3 regions of the Ensifer sp. VA4 genome follow, and region 3 is predicted to be linked to each of the others. Evidence: predicted binding sites of a transcription regulator. Region 3 holds the regulator's gene; each other region holds the start of a gene.
The links. Region 3 encodes PhoB, which activates phosphate uptake and scavenging genes when phosphate is short. Its sites were predicted from a motif close to TGTCATNNANCTGTCAT; they were not measured.

Region 1: a site for PhoB is predicted at 1,492-1,508, ahead of phnC (phosphonate ABC transporter ATP-binding protein). Genes of this name have one in related genera too.
Region 2: a site for PhoB is predicted at 1,301-1,317, ahead of AC0C6X_RS04875 (DUF47 domain-containing protein). Genes of this name have one in related genera too.

Annotation. Positions count from the first base shown of each region.
Region 1 covers NZ_JBVQPO010000003.1:225,421-228,676, reverse strand. Annotated here, with positions in the region: gene phnD (phosphonate ABC transporter substrate-binding protein) at 1-500, opposite strand, end outside; gene phnC (phosphonate ABC transporter ATP-binding protein) at 586-1,428, opposite strand; gene AC0C6X_RS06245 (low affinity iron permease family protein) at 1,639-1,995, opposite strand; gene AC0C6X_RS06240 (hypothetical protein) at 2,122-2,316, opposite strand; gene AC0C6X_RS06235 (hypothetical protein) at 2,461-2,736, opposite strand; gene AC0C6X_RS06230 (YciI family protein) at 3,096-3,256, opposite strand, start outside.
Region 2 covers NZ_JBVQPO010000002.1:390,286-393,541, forward strand. Annotated here, with positions in the region: gene AC0C6X_RS04870 (inorganic phosphate transporter) at 1-633, opposite strand, end outside; gene AC0C6X_RS04875 (DUF47 domain-containing protein) at 633-1,277, opposite strand; gene recF (DNA replication/repair protein RecF) at 1,481-2,605, shown strand; gene AC0C6X_RS04885 (molybdopterin-synthase adenylyltransferase MoeB) at 2,742-3,256, shown strand, end outside.
Region 3 covers NZ_JBVQPO010000001.1:627,979-631,234, forward strand. Annotated here, with positions in the region: gene AC0C6X_RS02935 (aspartate aminotransferase family protein) at 1-381, opposite strand, end outside; gene AC0C6X_RS02940 (GcrA family cell cycle regulator) at 803-1,324, shown strand; gene phoB (phosphate regulon transcriptional regulator PhoB) at 1,390-2,073, opposite strand; gene phoU (phosphate signaling complex protein PhoU) at 2,274-2,987, opposite strand; gene pstB (phosphate ABC transporter ATP-binding protein PstB) at 3,038-3,256, opposite strand, start outside.

The DNA of each region.
Region 1 (3,256 bases), on a different contig from region 3:
TCCTTGACCGGAGCGCCGATCGCTTCCGGCAGGGTGACGAGCGGAACGAGGTAACCCGAGGTGGAGTCCGGATCGGCAAAGCCGAGCTTCTTGCCCTTCAGGTCTTCGAGCTTGGTGATGCCGGAATCCTTGCGGGCAACCATGATCGAGTGGTAGCCGGTCGAACCGTCGGTCTGGACGGTCGTCAGGATCGGCTCGACGGCGTCAGCCTTGGCGAGGTAGACCTTGGCGTAGCCGGAAGCGCCGAGTTCGGCGTAGTCGAGCGTGCCGCCGAGCAGGCCCTGGATGACGCCGTCATAGTCGGCGGCCGGGAACAGCGAGACCTTCTCGACGCCGATGGCGGCCGGCAGCTTGTCGACGAGGCACTGGAAGTTGCGCAGGCGGTCAGCTTCGTTCTCGCCGCCGAGGATGCCGATGCGGAATTCCTTGAGGTCTTCGGCCTGAGCGTGGCCGACGAGGGCGAGGAGCGCGACGGCGCCCAGAAGAGCTTTCTTCAGCATAAGGTTCTCCCGTATGTCCGGCTCGGCCGGATCCTATTCGGTTTCAAAGAGGTGCCCTTGACGCGGGCTTTCGATCCTGGCGGGCTCAGATGCCGGCCAGTGCCAGCGGCTTGAGGCCGGCCGATGCCGTTTCTTCCTGCGGCTCGGCCGCCGGAATGTTGATGCTGGTGGAGGTCATCGATTCCTCGATGCCCGTATCGGCGCCATAGATTTCGGCAACCGCTGCCGCGGTCAGATCCTTGGGTTGGCCGTCGAAGACGACGCGGCCGTGCGCCATGCCGATGATACGTTCGCAATAATTGCGCGCGGTATCGAGCGTATGAAGGTTGGTGATGACCGTGATGCCGTCACGCTCGTTGATGTCGCGAAGCGCATCCATGACGATCTTGGCATTCAGCGGATCGAGCGAGGCGATCGGCTCGTCGGCGAGCAGCACCTTCGGCTGCTGCATGAGGGCGCGAGCGATCGCGACACGCTGCTGCTGGCCGCCGGAGAGCGTGCCTGCGGGCTGGAGCGCAGTCTGCTCGATGCCAAGGCGTTCGAGCGCGCCGATCGCCATGATGCGTTCTTCGCGGGTGAACATGTTGAGGATGCTCAAGACCGTCGAGCGGTGATTGAGGCGGCCGAGCAGGACGTTGGTGAGCACGTCGAGGCGCGGCACCAGGTTGAATTGTTGGAAGATCATCGCGCAGTCGCGCTGCCAGTTGCGAAGTGCTGCACCGCGTAGCGACGAGACTTCGGTACCGTCATAGACGATCGAGCCCGACGACAAATCGGCGAGACGATTGATCATGCGCAGGAGGGTCGACTTGCCGGCGCCCGAGCGGCCGATCACGCCGACCATCTGACCCTCGGGGATGTCGAAGGTAACCGAACTCACGGCTGTCTTCTTGCCGAATTGGCGGGTTACACTCTTCAACTGAAACATTTCTAGCAGGTCCTCTCGCGGGGAGACCGGTCATCGGTATGACACCTGCCATATCGGCGCTTCATGAAAGCGAAATGTCAGTTTGTTGTAAGTTCTGTTACAGTTCACAGCCTGGCGGGAATCCCTCCCGGATCATACAATCGTCGCCACCGCACGAGGGTGCCAAGGCGCGAAGCTGCACAAGTGCCGCTGGTGCATACGCGAAGTCCCTCACACGGGAGCCTGGTGAGTGGCTCCGTCTTGCTCGTCAGCTTCCGCTTCGAGTTGCTCGACCGCTGCCGTGATGCGCTCCGGCTGTTCATGCTCGAGGCCGACCACCCCGTTTCGGGTTTCATGCATTGATACGATGATTTCGTCGAGCTTGGCGTGGATTGCCGCCGTGTCGCGATAGCCTTGGATCAGAACGACGCTGGTGATCACGATCGCTGCGACCGACAGAGCATAGGTGACGACGTCTGTGAGGCCGAAAGGCACCAGGGCGGTGCTGCCAGCCATCGCCAGAATCACGAAATAAAAGCCGGGAGGACGAGATAGAAAATCAGCCATCTGAAAGAGAAAGTGATTCACTCCGTGTTCTCCGTAGGTCGATGCTCTCATTAACGCGCCAGGGAAGCTATCGGACTCAGTCACTGTCTCCGAGGAAGTCAGCTCGAGCGTCGGCCGTTAACAGACGAGTTTCATCTCCTGTCCGTCTCAATCACCCTTGGTCTTACCCGCATCCGACAGTTTGCCGCGGTGCGGGTCCTTCAGGTTCTCACCAACGGCATCCCGGTCCTCCTCGGGATCGTCGGTCGGCGGCAAATAGCCGCGAGGTCGCGTTTCCTTAGGCCCTTCCCAACGTGGTGACTGGTCCGTCGTACCGGGCCTGCCCGTACGTGGTTCTTTCATCGCGGTCTCCCTTTTAACGCCGACCGAACCTTCAAACTTGAGGTTTGTTCCGGATCGCGAGTCTTCGTGCGTTCCGGACGGCCGCTCATGAACCCTCGATGCCGCTCGCACCCTTCAATGCAGGCTCATGAGCCAGGCGACGGTCTAAGTCATGGAGGCGGAACGTGGGTAGCTGGGAGATGGCGCTTGCACCTCACCGACATTTTCGGCCGCGGGGCCGTTCGTCCCCGTCTCATGGATCTCCGCGGCGAGATGATGAAGATATTCGAGCGCTTCATGCGTCGCGATCAAAGAGGTCATACTGTCGGTCCACCGTAACAATTCGCATAGCAACCTTTCGTTAACGCGCATCGCCGTGACGGCCTGGCTCAACATGAGGTTAATCTTCTGGGCCTTCTCAGCTTTGATCGTGCGGGCCATAGGAGACTTCCTGTTCTGTTTCTGCGCATGTCTGCCGGCCGGTTCAAAGCCCAACGGCGAGGCAAATCCATTTGTTCCGCGCAAGAAGGCCGAGGCTCAAATGGGCGCTTCGGCTTGGTCCGCATGGAGCTGCCGAAGCGGGCGATGTTGACTGCGAGTGCGGCAAGCCGCCGATGCCACGACGCCGGGCAGGTTGTGGCTGGTAAAGGAAATGCAGCGACTTTCCCCGTGCCGCGCGCTGCCTCGAAGTCTACTCGGCGCTGTAGCACTTTGATTTACTGCATGTCTTTGTCCTTAAATCGAGGTCGATTAGAGGAGACATGCAGTTTTAAGGCCGGAGGCCAGAAAGCCTGGCGGCGCTACGGGCCAGGTTCCAAAGTCGTTCCGGGAATATAGAGCGCAATCGGCCGGATCTCGTAGATCGCCGTCGGATTACTGCGTCGCAACTCGCGCGCTGCCGCGATGGCTGCCTCGATCGTCGGGAAGTCCACGACGTAAAGGCCCAAGAGCTGCTCCTTGG
Region 2 (3,256 bases), on a different contig from region 3:
ATAACCCTGCGAAAAGAGCAGAACGGCAATGATGCCCATGGTCTTCTGCGCGTCATTGCCGCCGTGACCGAGCGAATAGAGCGACGCGGAGAGGAACTGCATCACGCGGAAGGTGCGATCGACGGCAAAGGGTGTCTGCCGCACGAACAGCCAGGAGACGATCAGCACCAGTATCAGCGCCAGGAAAAAGCCGATTGCCGGCGACATGAAGATGGCGCCGACGGTCTTGAGAAGACCGGTCCAGACGATGGAATTGAAGCCCGTGCTGGCAAGGCCGGCACCGACGAGGCCGCCGATCAGCGCGTGCGACGAGCTCGACGGAATGCCGAACAGCCAGGTGACGATGTTCCAGACGATCGCTCCCATGAGGGCCGAGAAGATCACCAGCGGCGTCACGATGCCGGGATCGATGATGCCCTTGCCGAGCGTCTCGGCCACGTGCAGGCCGAAGAACAGGAAGGCGATGAAGTTGAAGAAGGCCGCCCACATGACCGCATATTGCGGCCTGAGCACCCGCGTCGAGACGATCGTGGCGATGGAATTGGCGGCATCGTGCAAGCCGTTCAGGAAGTCGAAGAACAGCGCGATGGCAATCAATCCCGCGAGCAACGGAAAGGCGAGCGTCGCATCCATCAGACGTTCTCGATCACGATGCCGCTGATTTCATTGGCAACGTCCTCGAACCGGTCGATGACTTTCTCCAGCTGGCCATAGATCTCGCTGCCGACGATATAGGCCATCGCGTTGCCGGTGCCGTAGCGGTGGAACAGCTCCTTGAGGCCTTGGTCGTGCAGTTCGTCGGAATGTCCCTCGATGCGGGTGATCTCCTCGGCGATGGCGATGAGGCGATCGTGATTGGCGCCGATACGGTCCAGCAGCGGGACAGCCTCGGCAATCAGGTGCGCAGCCCGGCCGACAATCGCGCCCATTTCGCGCATGCCGGGTTCGAAGCTCTTCTGTTCGTAGAGCCTGATCGTCTTGACCGTCTTGTGCATCATGTCGATGGCATCGTCCATCGACTGGATCAGGTCCTTGATGTCGCCGCGGTCGAAGGGCGTGATGAAGGAGCGACGGACTGCAAGAAGCACTTCGGCCGTGATGTGGTCCGCTTGATCTTCGAGCGCGACGATCCTGTCGCACTGTTTCTCCATGTCATCGCCGCCGGCAAGCAGCTTGTCGAGCGCATCGGCGGCGCCGACGACGGTGAGCGAGTGTTTTGCGAAGAGCTCGAAAAAGCGATCCTCGCGGGGAAGTAGTTTGCGGAACCAGGCCAGCATCACAAATATGTCCATTCGTGGATTGTCATGAAACTGTCATATTGGACCGGAGCGCCCAAGAAAAGCACCTGATCCGAGGGGTTTGTCGCCTTTCCCCCGCCGAAATCGGCCAACTTGCACCGATATGGACAAGCATGCCGTTTCATCTTGCCTTGGCGCCTGCTTTCGTCCTAGCTGCGCCCAACGTCGAATCCGGACTGCCGATGCCACACAAGGTCTTTCTCAACCGCCTGAAGCTCACGGAGTTCCGCAACTATGCGGCCCTTTCGCTGGAGCTCGATCAGCGTCATGTGGTGCTGACGGGAGAGAACGGCGCCGGCAAGACCAACCTGATGGAAGCGGTCTCGTTCCTCTCTCCCGGTCGGGGCTTGCGGCGTGCGGCCTATGCCGACGTCACCCGTGTCGGCGCCAGTGACGGCTTCTCCGTCTTCGCCGCTGTCGAGGGCATGGAGGGGCCGGTCGAAATCGGCACCGGCACCGCGGGCGTGACCGAGGGGCAGTCCCGACGACTGCGGCTCAACGGAACCGCGGCGGCGAGCGTCGACGAGCTGACCGATCACCTGCGCGTCCTCTGGCTGACCCCGTCGATGGACGGTCTCTTCACCGGGCCCTCTTCCGATCGGCGGCGCTTTCTCGATCGGCTGGTGCTTTCGCTCGATCCGGAACATGGCCGCCGCGCCAGCGAGTTCGACCGCGCGATGCGCAGCCGCAACCGCCTGCTGACCGAGTTTCGCCCGGACCCGGCTTGGCTGACCGCGATCGAACGCGAGATGGCCGGCCTCGGCGTTTCCATGGCGCTGGCGCGGCAGGAAATGCTCGGCCTGCTCACCGCACTCGTCGAACGGAACGTGGATGGCGATGTCTTTCCGTCGGCACGGCTGGCGCTGTCCGGGTTCCTCGACGACGAGGGTCACCGCCCGGCCTATGATCTCGAAGAGCAATATCTGACGATGCTGCGAGATGGACGGCCGCGCGACGCGGCGGCAGGCCGCACGCTCGACGGGCCGCATCGGAGCGACCTGCTCGTTCGCCACCGCGAGAAGGATATGGAGGCGGCACGCTGCTCGACCGGCGAGCAGAAGGCGTTGCTCGTCGGCCTGGTGCTGGCGCATGCACGTCTCGTCGGCGACATGACCGGCCACGCGCCGATCCTTCTGCTCGACGAGATCGCAGCGCATCTCGACATCAACAGGCGCGCGGCGCTGTTCGACCTCGTCGACGGCCTCGGCGGCCAGGCCTTCATGACCGGCACGGACCAGGCGATGTTCGAGGCGCTTGGCGATCGCGGCCGCTTCCTGACCGTTTCGCACGGCAGCGTTACGGGCTAAGCAGGAGCCGGATGAGGAAAGTGTTTGCGGTTTTCCGCACGGATCCCGCTCTCCCTTACGGGCGTCGATCACGTTTATGATTTGGTCGAGTCGACCCAAGATCTAGAGATCGGCCGCCGCCGAGGAGGATGTTGCCATGACCGGTGAGAACAAGCTCGACCAATCGGAGATCTCCCGCTACGCCCGCCATATCGTGCTGCCCGAAATCGGTGGCGCCGGCCAGCAGAAGCTGAAGGCGGCGAGCGTGTTGGTCATCGGCGCCGGCGGTCTCGGCGCGCCGGTGCTGCACTACCTGGCAGCCGCCGGCATCGGTCGCATCGGTATCGTCGACGACGACACCGTTTCGCTCTCCAATCTACAGCGACAAGTCATTCACCGCACCGAGGACATCGGCCGCGCCAAGGTGGAGCGGGCGGCGGAGGCAATTGCCTCGCTCAATCCGCATGTCGTCGTCGAGGGCCACCAGATCAGGCTCAGCTCCGACAATGCCGAGCCGCTGTTCCGGCAATATTACCTGGTGATCGACGGCTCGGACAATTTCGACACGCGCTACCTCGCAGCCGATACGGCGGCAAGGGTCGGCATTCCGCTGGTGACCGGCGCCGTCGGCCGCTTCGACGGTTCGCTGACGGTGCTGATGCCTTACAAGGC
Region 3 (3,256 bases):
GAAGGTGATGATGTGAAACTTCTCCGGCTGGCCGTTGGCGAAGTGGTAGCGCCGCGCCGTCTTGATCGCGCATTCCAGCGCTTCCGCACCGGAATTGGTGAAGAAAACCCGATCGGCGAAAGTGACGGCGGCCAGGCGGCGCCCAAGGCTTTCCTGCCCCGGAACCTCGTAAAGGTTGGAAAGGTGCCAGACCTTCTCGGCCTGCGCCTTCAGCGCCTCGACGAGATGCGGATGCGCGTGGCCGAGCGAGTTCACGGCAACGCCGGCGGCGAAATCGAGGTAGCGCGAGCCGTCTTCGGCGATCAACCAGACGCCCTCTCCTCGCTCGAAACGCAACGGCGCGCGCATGTAGGTATCGTAAAGCGGCGTGGTTGCAGTCATGCGAGGCTCTCCTTCACTCCAATCGGCATCGATCCCGCAGCTTCATGCGGCCCGATAAAAATCAAAAATGCCGCCTTTCGGCGGCGCAGGCACTATTCCCATTTCGCACCGCAATGTCAACAAAACCAAGCCTTGCAGCGCGATGGCGAGACCCGTTTCCCTGCGACGAAAAAATCGTCCGGAAGGGCTTGCAAAAATGCAACGCTGATCGAGCAAGTTGGGGAAAACTACGAATTCGATTCGGCGCGATTCCCCGGACTCTTGCCACGGAGTCCGGCGGTCAGTACGTTAACATTCAATTACTAGACGCATGCGGCGGACCTAGTCACCAAAAGAGTTATCGCGTTTGCAACCTCGGGGTTCAGCCGGGGTGCGGTGAGGGATTCTGCCATCCCCAACGCTGAGAACGGAGAGTGCAGAGATGAACTGGACTGACGAGCGGGTGGAGAAACTGAAGAAGCTTTGGTCCGAGGGCCTGAGCGCAAGCCAGATCGCGGCGCAGCTCGGCGGCGTCAGCCGTAACGCCGTCATCGGCAAGGTTCATCGCCTGAGCCTTCCCGGACGCGCCAAGGCTGGCGGCAGCACCACTGCGGCGGCCCGCCCGAAGCGGCCGACCTCGGCCCCGCGCGCCCCGAACTACGCCTCGCGTGTTTCGACCCGCACCGTTGCCCGTCCGTCCGGCGCCACCGTCCTCAAGGAAGAGATCGAGGTGGATCTCGTGGCCGAGCAGGACTTCAGCATCAGCACCGATGTGGTCGTGCCGATGTCGCGCCGCCTCGAGCTGACCCAGCTCACCGAACGCACCTGCAAGTGGCCGATCGGCGATCCGCTGAAGGAAGAATTCCACTTCTGCGGCAATGACTCGCCGGAGTCCTCGCCCTATTGCAACTTCCATGCACGGCTTGCCTACCAGCCGTCGGCCGAGCGTCGGCGGATGCGCTGAGGCTGCGCACAGGAACAAAAAAGGGGCTGAGCGGCCCCTTTTTTATTGCCTGTTGTTCGCCCCGCTCAGCTTTCGAGCGAGTAGCCGGCGCCGCGGACCGTGCGGATGACGTCCGGCATGGTCGAGAAATTCAACGCCTTGCGCAGGCGGCCGACATGCACGTCGACGGTCCGCTCGTCGACGTAGATGTCATGGCCCCAGACGCCGTCCAGCAATTGCGAGCGTGAGAAGACCCGGCCCGGAGAGGACATCAGGAACTCGAGCAGGCGGAACTCCGTCGGCCCCAGGCGAACTTCGCGGCTGCGGCGATGGACGCGATGGGTTTCCCGGTCGAGCTCGATGTCGCCGCAGCGCAGCAGCGTCGAGAGCACTTCGGGTTTCGCCCGGCGAAGCATCGCCTTGACGCGAGCCATCAGCTCCGGCGTCGAGAAGGGCTTGACCACATAGTCGTCGGCACCGGTCGCGAGACCACGGACGCGCTCGCTTTCCTCGCCCCGCGCCGTCAGCATGATGATCGGCAGCCGCTCCGTCTCCGGCCGCTGGCGCAGCCGACGGCAAAGCTCGATGCCGGAGACGCCGGGCAGCATCCAGTCGAGGATCAGAAGGTCGGGCAGGCGTTCCTGGAGCCGGATCTCCGCCTCGTCCCCCCTGAGGATCGTATCGACGTCGAAGCCTTCCGCTTCCAGATTGTAACGCAACAGGACGCTCAGCGCCTCTTCGTCTTCGACCACGGCGATTTTTGGCAACATCAGGTAACGTCTCCTTACCGCGAGCGCCGTGCGGCTCAATGGCCGGACCGGTGCTCAGACACTCTAAACTGGAGCAGTTCCGCCATTTTCAAAGGCGGTGCGAAAGCCGCATGCTTCAGATACAGGCATTCGGGGCCGCGACCGGAGCCGCGACCAGATGATATTCACGGGGCATGCATTGCGAACGGCGCGTCTAACGCTCAGTCGTTGACCGAGCCCAACGTCGACGTATTGTCATCCTTCGGGCGCTCGCCTTCCGGCTGGGCACCCGTCGCCATGTAATAGATCGTCTCGGCGATGTTGGTCGCGTGGTCGCCGATGCGCTCGATGTTCTTGGCGCAGAACAGAAGATGCGTGCAGGGCGTGATGTTGCGCGGATCTTCCATCATGTAGGTCAGCAGCTCGCGGAACAGCGAGGTATAGATCGCATCGATCTCCTCGTCCCGCTCGCGAATGCTGTTGGCCTTTTCCGGCGAACGCGAGGCATAAACGTCGAGCACTTCCTTGAGCTGCACCAGGGCGAGCTCGGCGAGGTGCTCGAGACCGCGGGCGAGCTTGCGCGGAATGCCGGAACCGGCGACCGCGATCACGCGCTTGGCGGTATTCTTGCCGAGATCGCCGACACGCTCGAGGTCGGCGGCGATGCGGATCGAGCCCATGATCTCGCGAAGGTCGGCGGCGACCGGCTGGCGCTTGGCGATCGTGACGATCGCCTTTTCGCCGATCTGGCGCTCGGCATCGTCGAGAATGGTGTCGTCCGAGATCACCTTCTGCGCCAGAGCCAGGTCGGAATTGACCAGGGCGCGAACGGATTCAGCGACCATCTGCTCGGCGAGACCGCCCATTTCCGAGATGCGGCGCGTCAGGTATTTCAGTTCTTCGTCATAGGCGGACATGATATGCATGGACATGATCGTCGATCCTTGCGGGCGCTTTCCAGTTACTGTTGCAGCCGTCATTGGCCTCAGCCGAAGCGGCCCATGATGTAATCCTGGGTGCGCTGGTCATCCGGGTTGGTGAACATCTTGTCGGTGTCGTTCTCCTCGACGAGATTGCCGAGGTGGAACATGGCGGTGCGCTGCGAAACGCGGGCGGCCTGCTGCATCGAGTGGGTCACGATGACGATCGTGAAGTTCGTGCGCAGTTCGTGGATGAGCTCCTCGACCTTGGCCGTCGCGATCGG